3 regions of the Fictibacillus sp. Mic-4 genome follow, and region 1 is predicted to be linked to each of the others. Evidence: riboswitches for the same ligand, from Rfam matches in the RefSeq annotation. Region 1 holds a riboswitch; each other region holds the start of a gene.
What was found. A riboswitch is a leader RNA that binds a small molecule or an ion and turns the genes downstream of it on or off. The one in region 1 is predicted to bind S-adenosylmethionine.
Positions count from the first base shown of each region.

Region 2: linked by a shared signal. The riboswitch ahead of WD019_RS00145 (2,3-diketo-5-methylthiopentyl-1-phosphate enolase) and the one ahead of WD019_RS08980 (O-acetylhomoserine aminocarboxypropyltransferase/cysteine synthase family protein) in region 1 are both predicted to bind S-adenosylmethionine.
Region 3: linked by a shared signal. The riboswitch ahead of WD019_RS15675 (ABC transporter ATP-binding protein) and the one ahead of WD019_RS08980 (O-acetylhomoserine aminocarboxypropyltransferase/cysteine synthase family protein) in region 1 are both predicted to bind S-adenosylmethionine.

Region 1 is NZ_JBBHZM010000010.1:35,205-43,237, forward strand. It holds gene sspL (small, acid-soluble spore protein L) at 220-357, shown strand; gene WD019_RS08980 (O-acetylhomoserine aminocarboxypropyltransferase/cysteine synthase family protein) at 384-1,679, opposite strand; SAM riboswitch class I at 1,772-1,880, opposite strand; gene WD019_RS08985 (metallophosphoesterase family protein) at 1,941-2,633, opposite strand; gene WD019_RS08990 (nitroreductase family protein) at 2,769-3,332, opposite strand; gene cobA (uroporphyrinogen-III C-methyltransferase) at 3,334-4,116, opposite strand; gene WD019_RS09000 (NAD(P)-binding protein) at 4,113-4,751, opposite strand; gene cobT (nicotinate-nucleotide--dimethylbenzimidazole phosphoribosyltransferase) at 4,769-5,803, opposite strand; gene WD019_RS09010 (cobyrinate a,c-diamide synthase) at 5,793-7,190, opposite strand; gene WD019_RS09015 (cobalt-precorrin 5A hydrolase) at 7,208-8,033, opposite strand, start outside.
Region 2 is NZ_JBBHZM010000001.1:32,575-40,607, forward strand. It holds gene WD019_RS00135 (EAL domain-containing protein) at 1-630, shown strand, start outside; gene WD019_RS00140 (pyridoxal phosphate-dependent aminotransferase) at 746-1,918, shown strand; SAM riboswitch class I at 1,992-2,140, shown strand; gene WD019_RS00145 (2,3-diketo-5-methylthiopentyl-1-phosphate enolase) at 2,256-3,497, shown strand; gene WD019_RS00150 (2-hydroxy-3-keto-5-methylthiopentenyl-1-phosphate phosphatase) at 3,494-4,165, shown strand; gene WD019_RS00155 (methylthioribulose 1-phosphate dehydratase) at 4,152-4,808, shown strand; gene WD019_RS00160 (1,2-dihydroxy-3-keto-5-methylthiopentene dioxygenase) at 4,821-5,354, shown strand; gene WD019_RS00165 (AI-2E family transporter) at 5,385-6,491, opposite strand; gene asnB (asparagine synthase (glutamine-hydrolyzing)) at 6,654-8,033, shown strand, end outside.
Region 3 is NZ_JBBHZM010000026.1:26,152-34,184, forward strand. It holds gene WD019_RS15655 (2-isopropylmalate synthase) at 1-1,523, shown strand, start outside; gene WD019_RS15660 (DinB family protein) at 1,633-2,157, shown strand; gene WD019_RS15665 (AraC family transcriptional regulator) at 2,394-3,254, shown strand; gene WD019_RS15670 (GerAB/ArcD/ProY family transporter) at 3,396-4,502, shown strand; SAM riboswitch class I at 4,766-4,870, shown strand; gene WD019_RS15675 (ABC transporter ATP-binding protein) at 4,980-5,747, shown strand; gene WD019_RS15680 (aliphatic sulfonate ABC transporter substrate-binding protein) at 5,765-6,784, shown strand; gene WD019_RS15685 (ABC transporter permease) at 6,781-7,647, shown strand; gene WD019_RS15690 (amino acid permease) at 7,748-8,033, shown strand, end outside.

The DNA of each region.
Region 1 (8,033 bases):
CCTGCGTCTATTAGCTTATGCTTGGAAGTAGGCTTCCTCGGTACAAGGCCGCATAGAAGCGGTTCGTGTAGTAGCCTTGCTCAAAGCTTCGCCGCCTCGATCTTCCGACGCACAGGACGTGCTAGTGCCAGCGTTGTCACAGGACGGGACGGTATTTGCTGGCGACGGCTCTTTTTGTCCTCCTTTTTGAACACGCAATGAGAAGGGAGGTGAGTCATCGTGTCTAAGAAAAGCACTGGAAAAGGCAAGGCAGCTTCTAGCGTGAACCCGCAGGGAAAAAGCCCTGACGCTGAATTCGGCATGGAGCCGAAAACCGAGCTTGAAAATCGAGCGAAGAAGAAAAATACGAGGATCTAAAAAAAGCGCCTCTTAAGGCGCTTTTTTTAAACATGTGTTTTCGATGAAATGCCATTTGCTTTGACGATCGCCTGTTCTAGATCTTCGATTAAATCGTCGATATGCTCAATTCCAACCGAAAGGCGAATTAAATCTTCCGTTACCCCAGCTTCCTTAATCTCCTCAGGACTTAGCTGCTGATGGGTAGTGCTTGCCGGATGAATAATTAAGCTTTTTGCATCGCCTACATTTGCTACGTGCGACCATAATTGAACAGAATCGATCACTTTTTTCCCGGCCTCTCTCCCTCCTTTAATTCCAAAGACAACGACGCTACCTGCACCATCTGGTAGATATTTTTGGGCAAGGGATTTGGATGGATGCGTCTCTTGCTCGGGATAGAGTACCCACTCGATGCCGGGGTGATTTTCAAGGTAGCGAACGATTTTTCGCGTATTCGCGATATGTTCTTTCATCCGGACGTGCAATGTCTCAATTCCTAAACTAATTTGGAACGCGTTGAACGGACTAAGCGCTACACCAATATCGCGCAAAAATTGCACTCTTGCTTTAATGATGAAAGCCGCCTTGCCAATGTCTTTTGCATATACAAGATGGTGATAGCTCGGATCAGGCTGGGTGAACCCCGGGAAATTCGGCGAATCCCAATTAAATTTTCCGGCGTCAATTATAATCCCACCGAGTGTCGTGCCGTTGCCTCCGAGCCATTTTGTCGCGGAATGGACGACGATGTCTGCCCCGTGTTCAATTGGCCTGCATAAATATGGAGTTGCAAATGTGTTATCGACAATAAGCGGGATTCCATGCGCATGGGCGATGTCCGCAAACGCTTGAATGTCAAGCACTTCTAAGCTCGGGTTGCCGATCGTTTCGGCGAAAACGGCTTTTGTTTTTGGCGTAATCGCCTCCCTTAACCCTTCAAGGTCGCCAGGTTCAACAAACTTTGTCGTTATTCCGTATTTTGGCAAAGTTGTAGAAAATAAATTGTACGTCCCGCCATAAAGTTTCGAGGCAGAAACAATTTCATCCCCCGAATTGGCGATGTTCATAATCGCGGTTGTAATTGCCGCCATCCCGCTTGAAACCGCGAGCGCCCCGACTCCTCCTTCAAGTTGGGCGACACGTTCTTCGAGTACGGCAACGGTAGGGTTTCCAATCCTCGTATAAATATAGCCTTCTTCTTTTAATGCGAACAAATCAGCTGCATGATCCGTGTTTTCAAACAAATACGCATTCGACTGATGAAGAGGAATGGAACGCGCACCCGTATCGTCCACTTTTAATCCTCCGTGAATGCTAATGGTTTCAAATCGATACCCCATATTTCAACCGTCTCCTTTTTTATTTTTTATACAATAAAAAAACACCGCTCTTGAAAGAAAGAGAGATGTTCGATCCGTAAACGGCACGCTCTCCCTTATCTTTCAAAGCTCATCCGCTTTGCAGGAATTGGCACCTTTCCAGAACATACTGGCGGTTGCCGGGTTTCATCGGGCCAGTCCCTCCACCTCTCTTGATAAGAGCAACGATGTTAAATTATTTATTAAAATACAACACTATTCTGAATTTGTCAAATACGATGATTACTCAACGAAATAAACCTTTTTGCTCGGCAATTCGAGGCAGTTCAGGCGTCCGCCAAAAACAGCTCCTCCGTCAATTCCGATAATTTTGTTATCAGCAAAATACACGTCTGAACAATCATGGAACGAATTCGTTGGCGTATGCCCGAAAATGACTGTTTTGTCACCGTTGTAGCCATTATGAAACTCTTCGCGGATCCAAATTAAAACGTAAGGGTCCGTTTCCTGGATCGGAGTGGTCGGGTGAACGCCGCCATGAACAAAAATATAGTCATCCGTTTCATAAAAATAATCAAGATTTTCTAAAAAAGTTTTATGCTCCTCCATCAGCTCGGACTTCGTATGCTCATTGACTGTTGCTATAATTTCCCCCTGTTCAATGCTAAGCGAATATTGATAGCTTTTCAATGTACTCTGTCCACCGTTTCTTATCGTCCAATTATCCCAAACCTTTTTGTCTCCATTCATCGCTCTTACGAGCATATCATCATGATTCCCTTTTAAAACGACAGCCCCGTTTTCTTTTAACTGAATGACCTTTTCAACGACACCACTAGAATCTTCGCCTCTGTCGACATAATCTCCCAATAAAATCAATTGGTCTACGGAAGAATTATAATTAACTTTCTCTAGCAATTGTTCAAACTTCTTCAGTTCTCCATGAATATCGCTTATGGCCAGTATTCTTTTCACAAAAAATCCTCTTTCTGTCAAAAAGCTTTTTTATCATTATACACTTTTCTCCATAATTTGAATAGTCCAACAGGTTAAAACGAGAAAAAGGGCGTCACCTAAAATCCATCTTTTAGGCGGCCCCCTCTAAATAAATTATAGCCAAACTGTCTTTTCTTCGAAAGGCGTTCGGCGGGTCGCTTTCACTTCTTCTCCTTCTTTCGGATATCCTAGAAAAACGGTTCCTACCACTTTCTTGTCTTCTGGCGAACCGATAAAACGGTGGAGCCTCTCGTCGTGGACGAGCCCGACGCCTCTTGTTCGCCAGACAAACCCGAGTCCAAGATCGCAGGAAGCGAGCCACATCGAATGGATCGCACAACAAGTCGCATATTCATTATCGATAGAGCTTGCTTCATCTCCCGGAATGATGTCTGAAGTAACAACAATGATGACTGGAGTGTTTTTGACGACAGCTAACGAGCTTTCGACTAAATGCGGTTTCGTCGGAAAACGCTCATTTAAATAGCCGGCCGCAATCGCCTCATACTTCTTTTTCGCTTCTCCTCTTATGACGAAAAAGGTCCACGGCTCCCGCAGTCGGTCATTAGGCGCCCATGTCGCCGCTTCAAGCAGTTGCTTGATTTTTTCTTCTTCCACTTCTTTATTTTCATAGTTTCGAATCGCGCGTCTATTTTTTAATGCTTCTAATAGCGACATTTTATCCCTCCGATCCCACTTTATCCGGTTCTATTTTTTTCTCAAACCATTTGATTTTTTCTCTTAATTGGACGACATCTCCCACTAATAAAATGGCTGGATGATTAATTTTCTCCCTCTCTGCCAGTTGGCAAATTGAATCTAACATGCCTGTTACGGTTCTCTGTTTATCCGTCGTTCCCCATTCGATGATAGCCACTTGCGTTTTTGGATCTCTTCCATGTTTCATAAGACTACCAGTAATGTAGCTTAAGTTGCCGACACCCATGTAAAATGCAACCGTATCGATTCCAGTTGCAAGCGCCTTCCAATTCAAGCTGTCCTGTCCTTTTGCTTTTCGGCCATGGCCTGTGACTATCGCAAATGATGAGGCATGCTCCCGGTGAGTGACCGGAATTCCGGCATATGCGGGTGCAGCAATGCCCGCTGTTACCCCCGGTACAATTTCAAATTCGATACCGTGTTCGGCAAGCACTTCCGCCTCTTCCCCCACCCGTCCAAAAACGCACGGGTCTCCTCCTTTTAAGCGGGTAACGATTTTTCCTTCAAGTGCTTTCTCAACAAGCAAATGATTTATTTGCTCCTGGATGAGGGCATGCTTACCTGGAAGTTTCCCGCAGTAGACGAGTTCCGCATCCTTTTTCGCATGATTAAGCAGCTCTTTATTGACAAGCCGATCGTAAGCGATACAGTCTGCCTTCTGGATACATTCTAACCCATAGACGGTTATGAGCTTCGGATCGCCAGGACCTGCACCGACTAAATATACTTTCCCTTTATTCATCCCGCTCGCCCTTTCTCTATTAACTTAGTAAATTGTTCTTCTCTCTCCTCGTATAGTCCTTGACGTGTCATTTCTAAAAAACGTGGATGCAATAATTCTTTTAATAGTTTCTTTCTTACATGTTGATCCTTAATCTCTCGTTTAACATACTTTCGGCATTCGTCTAAAAATTCCATATACTCTTCATAACTTTCATCAAAAATGCAGGAAAGGGTCTCGATCATTTGCTTTGCCAAACCCGGGCTTGCCCCGGATGTCGATACGGAAATGCTCAATTTTCCGCGTCTTAACGTCGAAGGCACGATAAAATTGCTTAAATCCGGGCGGTCGACAAGATTGATTAATTGATGATTTTGCGCCGATTCATAAACTCTCAGATTGACACCCGCATTGTTTGTCGCTGCGATAATGAGAAAAGCTTCGCGGCAGTCTTTTTGATCAAACCGTTTATTTTCCCAGCTTAATTTCCCGCTGGAAACCCACTCTTTTACTTGTTCTGTAATTGATGGACTGATGACGGTAATTTCCGCGCCAGAGTGAAGCAATCCTTTTATTTTTCTTTCAGCGATCACACCGCCTCCGACGATAACAACTTTTTTTCCTTTTAAATCCAACATTGCTGGATAATATGTCATATGTTGAACATCCCCTGTTAATTGGTAGAAATGCCGGCTGATGAAAATGTAGCCATTTTTAACATATTAACAGCAGAAAGCAAAATTGGAAAGGCGACAGCAGCGCCAGTTCCTTCACCGAGACGCATTTCTAAATGCAATAGCGGCTTCTTCCCTAATCGTTCGATTGCGATCTGGTGGCCCGGTTCCACCGACTCGTGCCCGATAATCATATAGTCTTTCGCTTCTGTAGCCATTTCGACTGCGAGTAAAGCAGCAACCGTGCAAATAAATCCATCGACTAAAATCGGAATTTTGTTTTCGGCTGCAGCTAACATCGCTCCGGCCATACCACAAATTTCAAGCCCGCCCACTTTACTGAGAATGTCAAGCGGGTCTTTCGAATCCGGTTTTCTAGCTTGTAATGCTCGCTTGATTACGTCCTGTTTATGTGCGAGTTTCCCGTCTTCAATTCCAGTACCACTCCCAACAAGAAGCGCGATATCTGTGCCTGTCAGAGACGCTAATATCGCGGAACTTGCTGTTGTATTGCCAATCCCCATTTCGCCGGGGATAAGGCATTTGATCCCTTCGCGAATCATCATTTCCGCTTCAGTAAACCCGACATCAATCGCGCGAATGGCCTCCTCTCTAGCCATTGCATCTTCCGTGCAAAAGTTCGCAGTGCCGTATTTGATTTTCCGGTCGACAACGGCTTTGAAGTTCACGTCATTGGCCACGCCAATGTCAACAATTTTTAACCGTGCGCCGATTTGCCTTGAGAAGACGTTAATCGCCGCCCCGCCATTCGCAAAATTTCCGACCATTTGTGCAGTTACTTCCTGAGGAAATGCGGATACTCCTTCTTCTACTATGCCATGGTCAGCGGCAAATACGATAACCCCGGGAGGCGTGACTACCGGATGCGATTGCGATGTGATTTCAGCAAGCTGAATTGCCAGCTCCTCAAGCCGCCCGAGACTTCCAGGTGGCTTTGTCAATGTATCGATATAGGAACGAACCTCTTTCCCTTTTTCTTTATCTACCGGTTGTATGAAACAATCAATGGACATCAAAGGCTTGCTCCTTCCGATCATTTTTCCACTTTGTGGAGGCGCGAATCCACCGCTTTACCATTTGCGGACAAGAAGCAAAATGAAAATGGGTATAACCTGCGATCAGATTGCCGTTCATATATCCTTCTTTCTTGATCCCGCGCATCCCTTTCGTTTCATAGGCGGGACTGAATTTTTCGTCGCTATGGAACGTCGAATAATGAAACTCGTGCCCTTTCGCTTTTTGGCCGTTCTCCAATAAAAAATTTCCTTCCGTACCCGTGATCTCCCGGTATCCGAGCGCTGCTAATTTAGTTTGCATGTTTATCGTCCCGGGAATGAGGCCCACCATTGGAAAGATGGATCCATCCGTTGTCTCAATCGATTGGTTCAAGTACATAAAACCGCCGCATTCGGCTAACGTCGGCATTCCGCTTTCTACTGCCCCTCTGATCGATTCCTTCACACGTTCATTTTTCGACAGCCTCTGGGCGAACTCTTCCGGAAAGCCGCCGCCGATGTACAATCCGTGAACATTCGGAGGAACGGGCTCGCCGTTTAACGGAGAAAAATATACACATTCAGCTCCAAAACTTTCCAACAACTCAAGGTTTTCTTCATAATAAAAATTGAAAGCGGCATCTTTCGCAACAGCAATGCGGACATCTTTATTTCCACGAGGCTGGAATAAAGAAGGGCCTTCTGATTCAATTGACGTCGTTTTGGCTGCCTCAAACAGCCCGTCGACATCGACCGTTTCCAAAACGCATGTTGCCAGTCGTTCAAAAAACGGATCAAGCTCTCCGCGCTCTATCGAAGGGACCAGTCCTAAATGCCGCTCCGGAATTTCGATGCCGGATTCCCTCTTTAAGTAACCGAAAACAGGGATCTGGCATTCCTTTTCAATCGCCGTTTTTACAATCCGATAATGCCCAACGCTTCCGACGTTATTCGCGATCACCCCGATGATTCTCGGACCATCTGCAAAACTTTGAAAACCTTTAACGATCGCCGCTGCGCTTCTTGCCATGCTCGCACAATTGACGACAAGAACGACGGGGCTGTCGGTCAAGACGCTAATCTCGGCCGTCGTACCTTCGTTTGTCTCGGGGGTTTTTCCATCGAAAAAGCCCATGACCCCTTCAATGATGGAAATGTCAGCATCCTTAGAACCTCTATTTAATATTTCTTTCACAACATTTTTTTCAAGCATCCAGCTGTCTAAATTGCGGGACGTTCTTTTCGTCACAGCCGTATGGTATGTTGGATCGATATAATCCGGCCCGCATTTAAATCCCTGAACGACATATCCTTTTTTTCTGAATGCTGCCATCAGTCCGATCGTAAGCGTCGTCTTGCCGACCCCGCTTCCCGTTCCTGCGATGACCAATCTTCTATCTGTCATTACTTTCCCGCCTTTTATCATTCAAATGAAATAATGCCTACAGAAATCGTCACATTTCCCGACTTTTTCTTCACGAGAGCGAGCTGTTCGGCGCCAGTGTATAACCGAACAGCAGGTTCGCTCACGCCATAAGCGCCCGTATATTTATAAACGGTATCGGATGGCGCTTCAATTTTCGCCCCATTCAATTGGTCCGGGGAATAATAAACGAACTCCCAGCCATGTTTCCCGACGATTTCGAGCAATCCTTCTTCATCTTTCTTTAAATCAATCGTGCATATCGCTTTAACGCTCTTAATGGAAAATTGCAATTCAAAAAGCGTTTCTTCAACAACTTGTTCAATTTCAGCGGCGGACGTACCGCGGTTGCAGCCGATCCCAAGTCCGATTACTTTCGGGCGATAAAGAACGCCATTATGTAAAATTGATTTTTCTTCCTCCGTCAACAAGCGGTGTGTCACGACCAGGGCTGCCTCCGGGTCATATGGGAGCGCCTCTTGTATTGATGAAAAAACACGGATGTTTTTGGGTAGCGGCGTGTCTATATGCCACCAATCCGTTTCGCCCGATTCCTGGATGACTGCGACCCTTTCTTCATTGACGACGGATGCGCTAACCGGCGTTAATTTTTCAGCTGACTCCCATTGCCAGCCGAACCGGGAACCGAATAAATCGACAGGGATCGTCTTTTGCACATCTGATGCGGTTGTAATAATTGGCCTCGCATTAATCGCCGCAGCAACTTCGCGCGTCAGTTCGTTTGCTCCCCCTAAGTGTCCTGAGAGTACGCTGATCACATGCTCTCCTTTATCATCGATGACAACGACAGCGGGATCTGTTTTT
Region 2 (8,033 bases), on a different contig from region 1:
TCTCCTGCACAATTTATCCCGCTTGCGGAAGAAACGGGTTTAATTGAACCGATCGGAAAATGGGTATTATATACAGCTTGTAACCAATTAAAAAAATGGAATAAATTAGGCGTGACAAACATTTCTATTTCAGTCAATGTATCAGGCCGGCAATTTCAAAACAGGGAATTCGTCTATCAAGTAAGGGACGCCATATTGCGAACAGGGATTGAACCGCAATACTTGCATCTTGAATTAACGGAAAGCATTATGATCGAAAACGTTCAATACAGCCTGGCGATTATGAAGGAATTAAAGCTGTTGGGAGTAAAGCTTTCTGTTGATGACTTTGGAACGGGATATAGTTCCCTTAGCTATTTGAAGGATTTCCCGATCGATATATTAAAAATTGATCGCTCGTTTATTCGGAATCTATCATCTGCAAGCTTCGATTCATCCGATGCATCAATCGTCCAGGCGATCATTACGATGTGCAAAGGCCTATCCGTCATTCCGCTTGCAGAAGGAATCGAAAAAGAAGATCAAATGAACCTTCTGCGGCAATACGGCTGTGAGCTTGCACAAGGGTACTTGATCAGCAAGCCTGTGCCAAGTCGGGAAGCGGAACTGTTATTTCCCATAGCGAAATAGGAAAACCGAAGTCGGATGAAATCCACTTCGGTTTTTCTTCTTTGACAATTTCGATTTTTAGATATACCATTATTCATTAGAATTTATGGACTTTTATTGATAGGATGTGGCATGGTTGAAACAGTTTGAACAAGCGGACGTATTAAATCAGCTTCCTGATCAATTTTTTGCAAAACTTGTTCAGAAAGTTGCGAGAATAATCGAACAAGGGCATGATGTCATTAATCTCGGGCAAGGAAATCCGGACCAGCCGACGCCGGCGCATATTGTTGCCGCATTGCAAGAAGCGGCGGTAAATCCGGCCTATCATAAATACCCCCCTTTTACCGGCTATGATTTTTTAAAGGAAGCAGTGGCATCCTTTTATAAACGCGAATATGGAGTGGAAATTGATCCGAAAAGAGAAGTCGCCATCCTGTTTGGCGGAAAAGTTGGACTCGTCGAAATTTCTCAATGTTTTTTAAATCCAGGGGACATCGCACTCGTTCCTGATCCGGGCTATCCGGATTATTGGTCAGGGATTGCGATGGCAAGAGCGGAAATGGCCATGATGCCTCTAAAAGAAGAAAATCAATTTTTGCCTGATTACAACGAAATCGAAAAAGACGTATTAGACAAAGCAAAATTAATGTTTTTAAACTATCCGAACAACCCGACGGCGGCGGTTGCGACGAAAGAATTTTTCGAGGAAACGATTCATCTCGCTAAAGAAAATGATATTCTTGTCGTTCACGATTTTGCCTATGGGGCAATTGGTTTTGACGGAAAAAAACCGGTCAGCTTCCTCGAAATTCAGGGGGCAAAAGAGGTTGGCATCGAAATTTACACATTGAGTAAAACGTATAACATGGCGGGCTGGCGTGTCGGTTTTGCGGTCGGAAACGAAAGCGTCATTAAGAGCATCAATCTCATTCAAGACCATTTTTATGTCAGCTTGTTTGGCGCCGTACAGGAAGCGGCGGCAACTGCGTTGTTAGGACCGCAGGATTGCGTCACGGAGCTCGTCGCAACATATGAAAGCCGCAGAAACGCTTTTATCCACCGCTTGAATGAAGTCGGTTGGAAGGTTGAAGCACCAAAAGGGTCCTTCTTTTGCTGGCTGCCTGTTCCGGATGGGTATACTTCGGAAAGCTTTGCCGACTTGCTATTGGAAAAAGCCCATGTCGTCGTCGCACCGGGAATTGGGTTTGGGAAAAGTGGAGAAGGATATGTCCGCGTCGGTCTTTTATGCGGCGAAGATCGTTTAGTTGAAGCGGCCAATCGGATGGCAAAGCTTAACCTTTTTTAAAAAAATAATTGACAGATCATGATTTGCCTGTCATAATCACTAGTAAAATTAATATTCAAACAATTTGTAATTTCTCTTATCAAGAGCAGGTGGAGGGACTGGCCCGATGAAACCCGGCAACCGACTCACTTTCGTTGGTGTTCAAACGTCGATAATGGCTTTTTGAACGCCACCAGGTGAAAACGGTGCTAATTCTTGCAGCGTTAAGCTGAGAGATGAGAGGAAGCGGTGAGATTGTCTATTGAATGCCTCTTCCTTATGGGAAGAGGCATTTTTAATTTAGCCAGCCAAAGGATCACGAGCCTTTGAAGACTGATTGATACAGGGAGTGGAGTACATGAGTGTTGTAACAGCAACGTATCTTGTTCACGATAAAGGAACCCATTTAGAAAAAAAAGCAGAAAGCATCGCGCTTGGTTTAACGGTTGGGACGTGGACGGATTTGCCGGAATTGGAAAAGGAGCAGCTAAAGAACCATAAAGGCCGGGTTGTAGAGGTAACAGAACTTTCCGAAGATGAGAAAGTAAACGCCTATTTTGGAGAGAAGCGATCGAGAGGGCTCCTCAAAATTGCTTATCCGGCCGCAAATTTTTCTTCCGACTTGCCGGCCATTTTGACGACTGTCTTTGGCAAGTTATCGTTAGACGGAGAAGTAAAATTGGTTGACCTTGATTTTTCTGAAGAGCTTTTAAGCGCATTTCCAGGCCCATCTTATGGAATTGACGGGATACGAAAGGTGCTAGGGGTTCATGGCCGCCCGCTTTTAATGAGTATTTTTAAAGGAATGATCGGCCGTGACCTCACGTTTTTCAAAAAGCAACTAAAAGAGCAGGCGCTGGGCGGCGTCGACCTTGTGAAAGATGATGAAATTTTATTTGACAATCCGCTCACTTCCTTTGACGAACGAATTAAAGCGGCAGTTGAAGTCTTAAAAGAGACGGAAGAAATAACGGGGGAGAAGACATTGTATGCCGTGAACTTGACAGGCCGTACATATGAATTGAAAGATAAAGCAAAACGGGCCGTAGAGCTCGGGGCAAGCGCGCTTTTGTTTAACGTGTTTACATATGGCCTTGACGTATTGCAATCGCTCGCCGAAGATCCGGATATCACCATCCCAATTATGGCCCATCCCTCATTTTCCGGAGCGATGACCCCTTCAAAGGTGTATGGCATCGCAAACCCGCTCCTTCTTGGGAAAGCCCTGAGGGTGGTCGGTGCTGATTTTTCCCTTTTCCCTTCGCCATATGGCAGTGTGGCGCTGAAGAAAGAAGAGGCCCTTGGCATTGCGGAGGAATTAACAACGGACGAGATAAAGGTGAAGCGTTCGTTCCCGGTTCCATCAGCAGGCATTCACCCGGGCCTTACGCCGCAGCTCATTCAAGACTTTGGAATCGACAGTGTGATCAATGCAGGCGGTGGGATTCACGGACATCCCGGCGGCGCATCAGAAGGAGGAAAAGCCTTCAGGGATGCGATTGACGGAATCTTAAGGGATGAGAGCTTAGAAGAAACGGCCGCGAACAGCGAGTCCTTACGAGCCGCACTTAACCTGTGGGGAGGGGCAGTGAAGGCATGAAGAAGACCGGAGTCATTTTTTGCGATTTTGACGGCACAGTGACTGAAAATGATAACATCATTGCGATTATGAAACAATTTGCCCCGTTAGGATGGGAGAACATTAAAGAGCAAATTCTCGGGCAACAAATATCCATTCGTGAAGGTGTCGGAAAGCTTTTTTCCCTCCTGCCATCAAGCAAAAAAGATGAGATTACCGAATTTGTCCTTTCGCAGGCGAAAGTAAGAGACGGTTTTCATGCATTTGTAGACTATACAAAAGAACAGGGCATCCCGCTTTATATCGTCAGCGGAGGCATTGATTTTTTTGTTTATCCGCTGCTTCAAGGAGTTATACCTGAAGATCATATTTATTGTAATGGCAGCGATTTTACAGGAGAGTCAGTCCGGATCCTCTGGCCACACGCATGTGACGATGCATGCGGCAATGATTGCGGTTGCTGCAAACCGACAATTCTTCGAAGGTTTGATTCAAGCAAGTACCATAAAATCGTGATTGGCGACTCCATTACCGATTTACAGGCGGCGAAACAGGCAGATGAGGTGTTTGCCCGTGATTTCTTAATTGAAAAATGTGAGGAAAATAACATCTCCTATACGCCGTTTGAAACGTTCTATGAAATTATCGATCAATTAAGCAAAAGGAGGGTAACCTATGAGCATTTTTGAAGAACGCTGGCTGGAGCTGGCTGACATTAAAGACGAGCTGGCGGCCCGCGATTGGTTCCCGGGGACAAGCGGCAACTTATCGATAAAAGTCGGCGACCATCCATTGACGTTTCTAGTGACGGCAAGCGGGAAAGATAAGCGGAAACGGACGGATGATGACTTCTTGCTTGTAGACGGTGACGGAAAGCCAGTAGAAGCTACCGATTTAAAAGCTTCAGCTGAAACAGGTATTCATTGTGAAGTATACAAGTTAACCGATGCAGGATGCTGCCTTCATGTTCATACGATCGACAATAACGTCATTTCTGAACTTTACGCAAAAGTTGGAAAGATTACATTTAAAGGGCAAGAATTGATCAAAGCGTTTGGCATTTGGGAAGAAGATGGGGAAATTTCGATACCGATTGTTGAAAACTACGCCGATTTAAACGTGCTGGCCAAAGAAGTCGCAAACCGCATTACACCTGAAACAAAAGCGGTTCTTATTCGAAACCATGGGATAACGGTATGGGGGAAAAACGGCTTTGAAGCGAAAAAACATTTAGAAGCTTTCGAGTTTTTATTCTCGTATCATTTAAAAATAAAGCAATTGTTTCAAGCGGAAATTGCCCCATCTTATCAAAATAAATTGATTAACCTTTAGGAGGAATGAATAATGGCACAATTGCGGTTCCATGATAATAATGAAAGAGTGGAAAAAGCGGAAGAAGTCGTTCAATATTTAGAGGGCCATGGCGTTATCTATGAAAAATGGGATATTGAAAAACTGCCAAAACATCTTCAAGAAAACTACGCTTTAACAGAAGAAGATAAAGAGGAAATTCTTCAAGTATTCCGCCAAGAAATTGCTGACATTTCAGAAAGAAGAGGGTATTTAACAGCGGATGTGATCTCGCTTTCTCCAAATACACCTAATCTTGAGGACTTATTGAAAAACTTTATTCAAGAACACCACCACTCTGATGATGAAGTCCGATTTATCGTTAGCGGACACGGGATTTTTGCCATAGAAGGAACAGACGGGCGTTTCTTCGATGTTGAGCTTGAACCGGGAGATTTAATTTCCGTACCCGAAAACTACAGGCATTATTTCACGTTAATGGATGATCGTAAGGTCGTTGCCGTCCGAATTTTTAAAACAAAAGAAGGCTGGGTGCCGATTTACGAAAAAGAAGAAGTTAAACAATAAACGAGAGGGGATCCCCCTCTCGTTTATTGTTTAATGCATAATTTTTTGTTCAATGTTTTGCTCTTTTCGCAGCTTCCATAGGCGATACGTATGGAGAACAACGACTTTTAAGACGGCATAGACAGGGACGGCAAGAATTAACCCAAGCACCCCGCCAATGCTGCCTGCAACGAGCAAAATGGAAATGATCGTCAGTGGATGAATGTTCAACTGTTTGCCCATCACTTGCGGAGAAATGAGATTTCCTTCGATTTGTTGCGCGATCACCATAACAATTAATACTTTTACAATCATGAACGGCGAATCAATGATTGCAACGATAATGGCTGGTGTAATTGCGATGATCGGCCCAAGAAAAGGGATGACATTCGTAAACATGGCGACGATTGCAAGGATGAGAGAATAATCAATCCCGATAATTAAATAACCGATATAAAGCATAACCCCGACACAAAAGCTGACAAAAATTTGCCCCTGAATATAAGAACTGAGCGCGCGGTCCAAATCGGCTAAAATTTGCTTTCCATTCGTTTGCTGGGAACGAGGCAAGAGGCGAAGCACCATTTGCGGCGCCTTTTCGCCTTCTTTTAACATGTAATATAAAATGAACGGAACTGTTACGAAGATCATAACGACATTTGTAATAATGCTAATAAAATTTAGGATATTTGTACTAATGATAGATACGCCGGTAGATAAGTAGGCTGTTATTTTATTTGAGATTTTCTCCAAATTCAACTGGTGGCTTTCTTGAAAACGGCTTACCCAGTGGCTATTTTGCAATTCAATTACCTTTTCGCGGATTGTATTGATGAGAGCGGGCATGTTTTCAATTAAGCTGTTTACCTGTTTTTGCAAAATGGGGCCAATGAGATAAATAACGAATGTCAAGAGTCCAATTGCAACTAAATAGATGAGAAGAATAGAAAGTGTTTTTGGAACTTTTCTCGCATAAAGAAAGTGGACGACAGGGCGAAATAAATAGTACAAAACGCCTCCGAGCAAAAACGGAAAAAAGAGCGTTTGTACTAAAGCGACGACGGGTTGAAAAAGAAAGTCAATTTTAGTTCCAACCCAAATAATAAGAAAGATTAATAGAATACCATAACCGAATCGAAAGAGTTTGGATTGAGGCATTGCTGTTTTGTCACCTGCATTTCTTAAATTTCCTTCTATTATACATGATCGTAGAAGTTTTGTAGATGCACTTTTAGAAGCCTGGTGCATAAATTGATTACTGGGCATTTATGCATAAAGATTGGCATGAGAAAACTGGTGTTTCTAGAAAGGGTGATCATCATGTGTGGAATAACGGGAATAGTGAACTGGAATAAAGATGTAGCGTCAGAGAAAAACATCGTATTTAAAATGGCGGCAACTCTGTCAAAGAGGGGGCCAGATGCACTGAATGTCTGGGCAGACCGGCATGCAGCCTTTGGCCATGCAAGACTCGTTGTCGTTGATCCGGCGGGCGGCGCCCAGCCAATGGAGAAAGAGAAAAATGGACAGTTTTACACCCTTTGTTACAATGGCGAATTATACAACACCGAAGACATCCGAAAAGAATTGCTGAAGAGGGGGTACACATTTAAAGGGCACTCCGATACAGAAGTGCTGCTAACCTCTTACATTGAGTGGGGCGAAAATTGCGTCAATCACTTTAACGGCATTTATGCATTTGCCATATGGGATGAAAAAGAGCAAAAACTGTTCTTATCAAGGGACCGGCTTGGTGTTAAACCGTTATTTTATTGCGAAAAGGGAAGTCAATTGTTATTCGGTTCAGAAATTAAAGCGATTCTTGCCCATCCGGAAATGAAAGCTGAAATTGATCGAGAAGGACTTCAGGAAATTTTCGGGTTAGGGCCTTCACGCACACCGGGTCATGGCGTTTTTAAAGGGATACAGGAGCTGAGGCCGGGCCACTCGATGCGCTTCGATCATAAAGGGCTTAAAATTTGGCGGTATTGGAATGTGAAAAGTGAGGGACATGTACACACATTAGAAGAGACGGTTGAAAATGTAAGATTTTTGTTAACAGATGCGATCACAAGGCAATTAGTGGCTGATGTTCCAGTTTGTACGTTTCTTTCAGGTGGGGTTGATTCAAGTGCGATCAGCGCGATTGCTGCAAGATATTTTAAAGAAGAGAGAAGAGGGGACCTTCATACGTTTAGCATCGATTATGAGGAGAATGATAAATATTTCAAGTCGAGCCTTTTTCAGCCAAATGCGGATGGTCCATGGATAGAGAAAATGGTGGAAGCAATTGGCTCAAAGCACCATTCGCATGTCATTGATATGGAACTTCTTGTCAATCACTTGAAAGAAGCGGTCATTGTGAAAGATTTACCGGGGATGGCTGACGTTGATTCGTCGTTATTATGGTTTTGCCGCCGGATTAAAGAGCATTCTACCGTCGCTCTTTCCGGGGAATGTGCAGATGAAATTTTCGGTGGATATCCGTGGTTCCATAAAGAAGAACTAATGAGCCGGGAATCGTTCCCCTGGATGAGCTCAACAAAAGAAAGAGAAGATTTATTGCTCCCTTATTGGAAAGAGAAATTGAATTTGCACGATTATGTAAAAGTCCGTTATCAAGAAACGATTGATGAAATGCCGCGATTGGATGGCGAAGATAAAAAAGAAGAGAGGCGGCGGGAAATCTTTTATTTGAAT
Region 3 (8,033 bases), on a different contig from region 1:
ATGGAGAGCAAGTTCCGGGGGCTAAACTCAATTTACATGAAAAATTGGAAGTGGCGCACCAGCTGAAGAAGCTGCAAGTCGACATTATCGAAGCCGGTTTTTCTGCGTCTTCTGCCGGTGATTTCAATGCGGTCAAAGAAATCGCCAGGAAAGTAGGAAACACGGATGACGTGATGATTACAGCGCTTGCAAGGGCGGTGAAAGCCGATATTGATGCGGTATATCATAGTGTGAAATACGCAAAGAAACCGTTAATCCATATTGTTCTGGGAACATCGGACATTCATGTGGAAAAGAAGTTTGGAAAATCAAAAGATCAGATTTTAAATATCGGTGTAGACGCCGTCAAATATGCAAAAACATTGCTGCCGGAAGTCCAATATTCAACGGAAGATGCATCTCGCTCCGATTTTGAATACTTATGGGCAACGATTGAAGCAGTAGTGAAAGCGGGGGCGACAATGATTAATGTCCCTGATACGGTTGGCTATGCGGAACCAGAAGAGTTTGGTGAACTGATTTTTAAAATCAATGACCGTTTGAAAAATTTGAATGACAGTGTGCTTTTGAGCGTCCATTGCCATAATGATTTAGGCATGGCGACGGCCAATACGCTGGCAGCTATCAAAAACGGGGCGGATAAAGTTGAATGTACCATGAATGGAATTGGCGAACGTGCGGGCAATGCGGCTCTTGAAGAAGTGGTAATGGCGATGAATACGCGCTCATCTGTCTATAACGCATACACCAACATCAACACGAAAGAAATTATGAATACATCGAGGCTTGTGAGCCGTTTGATGGGGCTTGAAGTGCAAGTTAATAAAGCGATTACGGGGGAGAACGCCTTTGCCCATTCCTCAGGCATCCACCAGGATGGTTTGCTGAAGTCAAGAGATGCGTATGAAATCATTAGTCCAATAGACGTCGGGCTTGAAGATATGGAGCTTGTTTTAACAGCTCGTTCTGGCCGCCATGCGGTAAAAAATGCGCTACAAAAATTAGGCTTCAATCAGTTCACCGATTCACAATTTGAAGAGATCTTTGAAGCGTTTCTTGAGTTGGCGGATGTGAAAAAGGAAGTGTACAATCATGATCTTTATGTTATTGTAGAAAACTATTATGCAAAACATGATGTTCAGGATATAAAGCACTATAGTGATTCCTTCTTTGAACTAGTAGACTTGCAGGCGATCAGCAATGCCCATTTCCCATCTGCAAGCGTGAAAGTGAAAAAGGGCGATCAAATCATAGAAAGAAGCAGCGTCGGTTCCGGACCGATTGATGCTCTATATTCAGCAATTACTGAGATCAGCGAGTTAGATATTAGATTGATCGAGTACAATATTAGCAGTGTTTCAAGGGGAAAAGAGGCATTGGGGAAAGTGAAAATCCAGGTCGAATACCGGGGGGAAAGATATGTGGCAAAGGCAACCGATACCGATATTATGAAAGCAAGTGCCATTGCCTATATCAATGCCGTAAATAGCATTGTCGTGGACCAGTTGCTTCCGGTTGAATAAGTGAATGCTTTTGTCGGATGAACCGATACTCCACTTTTTATTCACTGACATCCGCTGTCAGTGAACTTGCGTTAAACTGGGATTATCAACTACCAGGGAGGAAAATAAAATGGCTCATCCCGTTTTAGACATGTACGATTACCATGTTTGGGCAAATGGTGTAATCATTGATCATATGAAAGAACTCCCTCAAGACCTCTACCATAAAGATACTCAAAGCGGTTTTTCTTCGGTAGCAAAGGTGCTGGCCCATATTTATGCCGCAGATTGCACGTGGCTTGACATCCTCTCGGGCAAAAGCATGACCGAAGCATTGGCGTCCGAGCATCAATTGCGGGAGCAAACGGAAACAAAAAGCATTGGGGAAATGAAAAAAATGTGTTCCGATTTATCCGAACGGTACAAAACATTTTTGGAGGGACAGGGTGATCTTAACAAAGTGATTAGTGTTGACAACCCCTATGCCGGGTCTCTTAAAACTTCCATTTCTGAAATATTAATTCATGTTGTCACACATGGCTCCTATCATCGCGGGAATATCGCTACTATGCTGCGGCAAATGGGGCATGTCTCTGCCATGCAAGATTATGGGCTTTATCTCTATTCGAAAAGCAACAACTTTAATAATGTTTAGAGAACCATGTAAAAGTTAATCAAACGTTTGTTTAAAACGAAAATGCTATAATGCTACATATCTATAAAACAAGGAATGGTATAGTTCCAGCCGTCCTTGCTTTTTTTGGATAAGTTCAAGAATCACGTGGAAAATAAACCAACGGTGCTTTTTTAACGAAAACTGTCCGAACAGAGCATAAAATGACAGGATGGAATTAATGCCTTTTTTTACAATAGAGGTAAGGAGTGAGCGAAATGGCATGGGTTGAATCATTGCAAAAGGCGATTAACTATATGGAAGAGCATTTGCTGGAGGATCTAACGATTGAGGACATAGCGAAGCAAGCGAATGCATCGTCCTTTCATTTTCAGCGGACATTTTTGATTTTGACCGATATATCCGTAGGCGAGTACTTGCGCCGTCGCCGACTGACGCTGGCCGCTCAGGAATTGTCCAGAACAGATAGCAAAATTATTGACCTTGCCTATAAATATGGCTATGACACTCCTGAGGCTTTTTCAAAGGCTTTTCGAAAACAGCATGGCGTAACTCCGCGTGAAGCTCGAAAAGGAATGGGAAAGCTGCAATCTTATAACCGCCTGGTCATTCAGGTGAGTCTGAAAGGAGCAGAACCGATGAAGTACAGGATTGTGGAAAAAGAAGCGTTTCAAGTGGTAGGTGTTAAACGAGAGTATTCATGTGCAAATGGAGAGAATCTTAAAGGAATACCGAAATTTTGGGAGGACGTTCATCAAAATGGAACGAATGAATGGCTTGCTCAATTAAACAACGGACCCATTAAAGGGGTGCTTGGCGTTTGTGTGGATCAAAGCGGGAGGCAATCGAACGAAATCGATTATTGGATAGCTGCAGCATACGATGGTAATGTGCCAGAAGGGTTAGAAAGCTTGGAAATTCCAGCATCCAAATGGGCGGTATTTGAGGTGCATGGAGCCATGCCAGACGCTATGCAAAAAGTGTGGAAACAAATTTTTTCAGAATGGTTCCCATCAAGCGGCTTTAAGCCTGCGGGGACTCCTGAATTAGAAGTATATTCGGACGGCAATCCTAACGACCCCAATTATTATTCGGAAATCTGGATCCCGGTCAAATAAAGGGTAATTAAAAACACGAATGAAGCGGTTTAATGCCGGACTTCATTCGTGTTTTTCTTTTTGTAAATAAAGCATTTGGAAATACTACTAATAGAACAGTTGTTTAATTTCATTCCGGTAATGAGGGGAGGAAACAATCAAATGAAAATAGGGGCCCGGCAGTTTACCATACTTGTGATTCTCGTTACAATTGGGGATTCGCTCTTAGTGTTGCCGGCTATTCCCGCCTTTGAGGCCAAACAGGACGCCTGGATTGCCGCCATCGTAGGATTGATCATCGGACTCGTCGTTATTTATTTAATATGTACCGTGGGTAAGCTTTACCCTCAGTTAACGCTCATTCAATATTCGGAGAAAATACTTGGCAAGTGGCCGGGGAAAATGGTAGGATTTTTATTTTTATGTTATCTATTCGTATCCATTTCTACACATACACGAGAAATAGATGATTTTTTCACTACCGAAATTCTGCCGAATACGCCAATGATGGCGATCAGTTTTCTTTTTATTGGTATCGTTGTTATGGCAGCAATACTGGGATTAGAAGTTATTGCACGTTCTGCTGAACTATTTTTCCCAATCTTTCTTACCCTTTTTTTCGTTTTAATTGTATGTCTTACACCACAAATCGAGTTGCAGAACTTACAGCCGATCTTTGAAGGGGGAATGAAACCGATACTGCGGGGATCATTTGCAACGACTGCTTTTCCTTTTATAGAAGATGTTGTGTTTTTAATGATTTTTCCTAATATTATTCAGGCTGAAAAAATTAAAAAGAGATTTATCATAGGAGCGATGTTAGGTGGAATCGTTTTAATTCTATTTATCACTGTTTCCATTCTTGTTCTAGGACCTTATGATGTCGCAAATAGTATTTACCCAGGGTATGCCCTTAGTAAAAAAATAAATATTGGCAATTTCATTCAGCGAATCGAAATTATATTAGCCGTCATGTGGCTTCTGACGACTTATATCAAAGTCGCATTCTATTTTTACATCATGAACCTTGGACTAGTCCAAATAATGGAGATAAAAAACGAGAAAAACCTTCCTTTTGCACTCCCATTGGGTCTAATCGTTATCGTATTTTCATTGCTGGTATCGCCCCATATCGCCTATATCATTCATGTCATCAGCGCCTATTGGCCTTTTTTAGACGGGGTATACAGTGTGCTGTTGCCGCTTTTGTTGTTATTCGTTTATTGGCTTCGGAAAATTTTCAAAAAGCAAGATAAATGGTCTTCTTAAAAAAGACAACTGCTTTGATAAAAAAAACAGTTGTCTTTTATTCTACGTTCTAGATGATTGTTTCTAAACAATCCTGCTTATGACCCATTAAAAAAGCAGATTGATTTTTTTAACAAAAAACATAGTTGACACATCGGTATTATATGAATTATTATAAAATAAATTTTAAATCCATTGCCGGTTTTCCAATAGCTGATCGGATCAACCGAAGGCTCTTAATCTCAACTAAGATTAAGGGCTTTTTGTTTTTTTAGAATAACCGAAACTTATCAAGAGAGAGGGAGGGACTGGCCCAATGAACTCTCGGCAACAGACTGCATTTGAAGAACTGTGCCAATTCCTGCAAGCGAGAGCTTGATAGATAAGGAGAAGACTTTGCGACAGCCCTTTCCTTTTTATCAAGCGAAGGGGCTTTTTGCTATTTAAGGAGGTGAGTAATAGTTCCATTCAAAGTCCAAAGAAGAGAGGGGAGAGAAAATGACCGTTTCTATTTCTGTAAAAGAGAAGATTTTTTTGAAAGGCCAACGTGAAGTAAAGGTTCTTGAACATGTCGATGTCACGATTGATCAAGGGGAGTTTGTTACTATTATTGGTCCAAGCGGCTGCGGAAAAAGCACATTATTGAAAATCGTCGCAGGCATTGATAGTGACTATGAAGGATTTGTCAAAATCGGCAACAGAGAAGTGAAGGGACCAGGGACCAAACAAGGATTTGTCTTTCAAGAGCATCGCTTATTTCCGTGGTTAACGGTGGAGGAAAACATCGCAGCGAATCTTTCCCTCAGGAATTCCGAAGTGCGAAGGCGAGTCCACGAACTTATAGAAATCGTTCGCTTGAGTGGATTTGAAAAGTCTTATCCACGTGAGCTGTCAGGCGGTATGTCACAGAGGGTGGCGATAGCAAGAGCGCTTCTCCGGGATCCGGAAGTTCTGCTTCTTGATGAACCATTTGGGGCGCTGGACGCTTTCACGCGCAAACACCTTCAAGACGTTTTACTGGATATTTGGAAAGAAAGGCAAACGACGATGATTTTAGTGACGCATGACATTGATGAATCGGTCTATCTTGCCAATCGCGTCGCAATTATGAGCCCAAGGCCAGGCACTGTAGGCAAGTTGATCCCAATTCAGCTGCCATATCCTCGCAATCGTACGAATGAAGCGTTTCAAGCGGCCAGGCAACAAGTATTGGCAGAATTTGAGAAGACAGAAGAAGTGCATTTGCTTGATGGATCCGGGATTTAATAAAGGGGGAAGAAGAGATGGGAAGAAAAAAGATATACATACTGGCTGTTCTAGGGTTTTTGTTAGTTTTAGCGGGCTGCGATTTAAAAGCGGGAGGAGCGGAACAGGACGGAAAAGGTTTAAAAACAATCAATATCGGCATTCAGCAAAGCATTGGCCCGTTGCTGCTTGCAAAAGAGAAAGGCTGGTTTGAAAAGGAATTTAAAAAAGAAGGTATTGAAGTGAAATGGACGGAATTTCAAAGTGGGCCTCCCCATTTTGAGGCAATTGCTTCAGACCGATTAGACTTTGGCCAGGTCGGGAATTCACCTGTCATTGCCGCGCAGTCGGCTGGCATTCCGTTTAAGGAAATCGCAAATACAAGCAACGGACTGAAAGGAAACGCCATTTTAGTTCAGAAAGAGAGTGGAATAAAAGATTTAAAGGACTTAAAAGGAAGAAAGATCGCTGTGGCAAAGGGAAGCAGCGGGTTTAATTTGCTTTATCGCGCTCTTAGTAAGGCCGGGCTCAAACCGGATGATGTAAAAATCATCCAGCTACAGCCTGATGAGGCGCAGCCAGCTTTTGAAACAGGGGCTGTGGATGCATGGTCGATTTGGGAACCGTTCATATCGTTAGAAACTATTGGAAAAGGCGCGCGGATTTTAACTGATGGACAATTGCTGAACGTGTACTCTCCCGGGTTTACCGTTGTTCGCACGAAATTTGCTGAACAGCATCCGGAACAAGTCATTCGGTTCTTGAAAGTTTACGAGAAAGCCCGCCTTTGGGAGGAGAAACACCAGAGCGAAGCGGTATCCCTCTATGCGAAAGTGAAAAAAGTAGATCAAAAGATCATCAAGCAGGTCATCAAAAACAACAAGGCATTGAATATTCCTATCAGTGATGGCATCGTGAAGGCGCAGCAAAAAACAGCTGACTTTCAATATTCGCTTGATGCCATAAAGAAAAAAATTAATACGAACGAAGTGGTCGATAATTCTTATATTAAAAAGGCATTAAAAGAAGTGAAAAAAGAAGGGGGAGATAAAAATTGAGCCAGCCAAGAGGAGCTGCTGGAACAACCGGCATTTTTTCAAAAAACATTTTAGTCAAACGGTTGCCTAAAGTAAATGTGAGGGACCGGGCAAAGGTTTTTATAAGGGGATTGGCCGTTCCCATTTTCATCCTTTCCATTTGGCAATTGGCAGGGTCTTACGAGTGGATTTCAAAAACCGTTTTGCCGACACCGCTCGATATTTTGGCAGCATTCAGGGATCTGGCTGTTTCCGGAGACCTTGCCTCCCATTTGAAAATAAGCGTTTGGCGTGCGGCTGCCGGCTTTGTGATAGGGGCTGGTTTAGGATTGGTATTAGGGATGTTGGTCGGTTTTTCAAACAAGGCGGAACACTATGTCGACCCTTCTTTCCAAATGCTGCGTACCGTCCCTCATTTAGCGGTAGCGCCTTTGTTTATTCTCTGGTTCGGATTTGGGGAAGTATCGAAAATATTGTTGATCGCCAAGGGCGCATTTTTCCCGGTTTACATTAACACCTTTCTTGGAATAAGAGGGGTCGATGCGAAGCTCTTTGACGTGGCGCGCATTCTTTCATTCAGCCGTTATAAGCAATTAACAAAGCTTGTTTTGCCGGCTGCTTTGCCCAACATCCTTCTAGGCATCCGTCTATCGCTTGGCATCGCATGGCTCGGGCTAGTCGTCGCTGAGCTGATGGGTTCGAGCGAAGGGGTCGGGTATATGATTATGGACGCGAGGCAGTTTTCCCATACGGATGTCGTTTTTGTCGGCATTATTATTTTCGCTCTCGTTGGCAAAATTACGGATTCATTGGTACGGGCCATTGAAAATAGGCTGTTGAAATGGCGTGATAGCTTCAAAGGGCAGAATTCTTTCCACACATAAAAGGCATCAGGTCATGAATTCATTGCAACCTAAAACCGAGTAAATTCATGTGTTTAATATAGTTTAGGACGAGATGATTCAAAATTAGGAGGTGGTTCATTTGCCTAGAAACCAAAATAAAGATCAATTACAAGAAACGGGCTCGGAGGGGCTTGACAGGAGCTTGACAAACCGGCAAATCCAAATGATGGCGATTGGGGGAGTCATCGGGGTCGGGCTGTTCTATGGCGCCTCTGTATCGGTAAAGTTAGCAGGGCCGGCCGTATTGATCGATTTCGTGATTTGTGGGGTTCTTGTCGCCATCGTCATGAGATCGTTAGGGGAAATGACCGTGGAATATCCGGTTTCCGGATCGTTCAGCCATTACGCCAGCGCCCTTCTTGGAA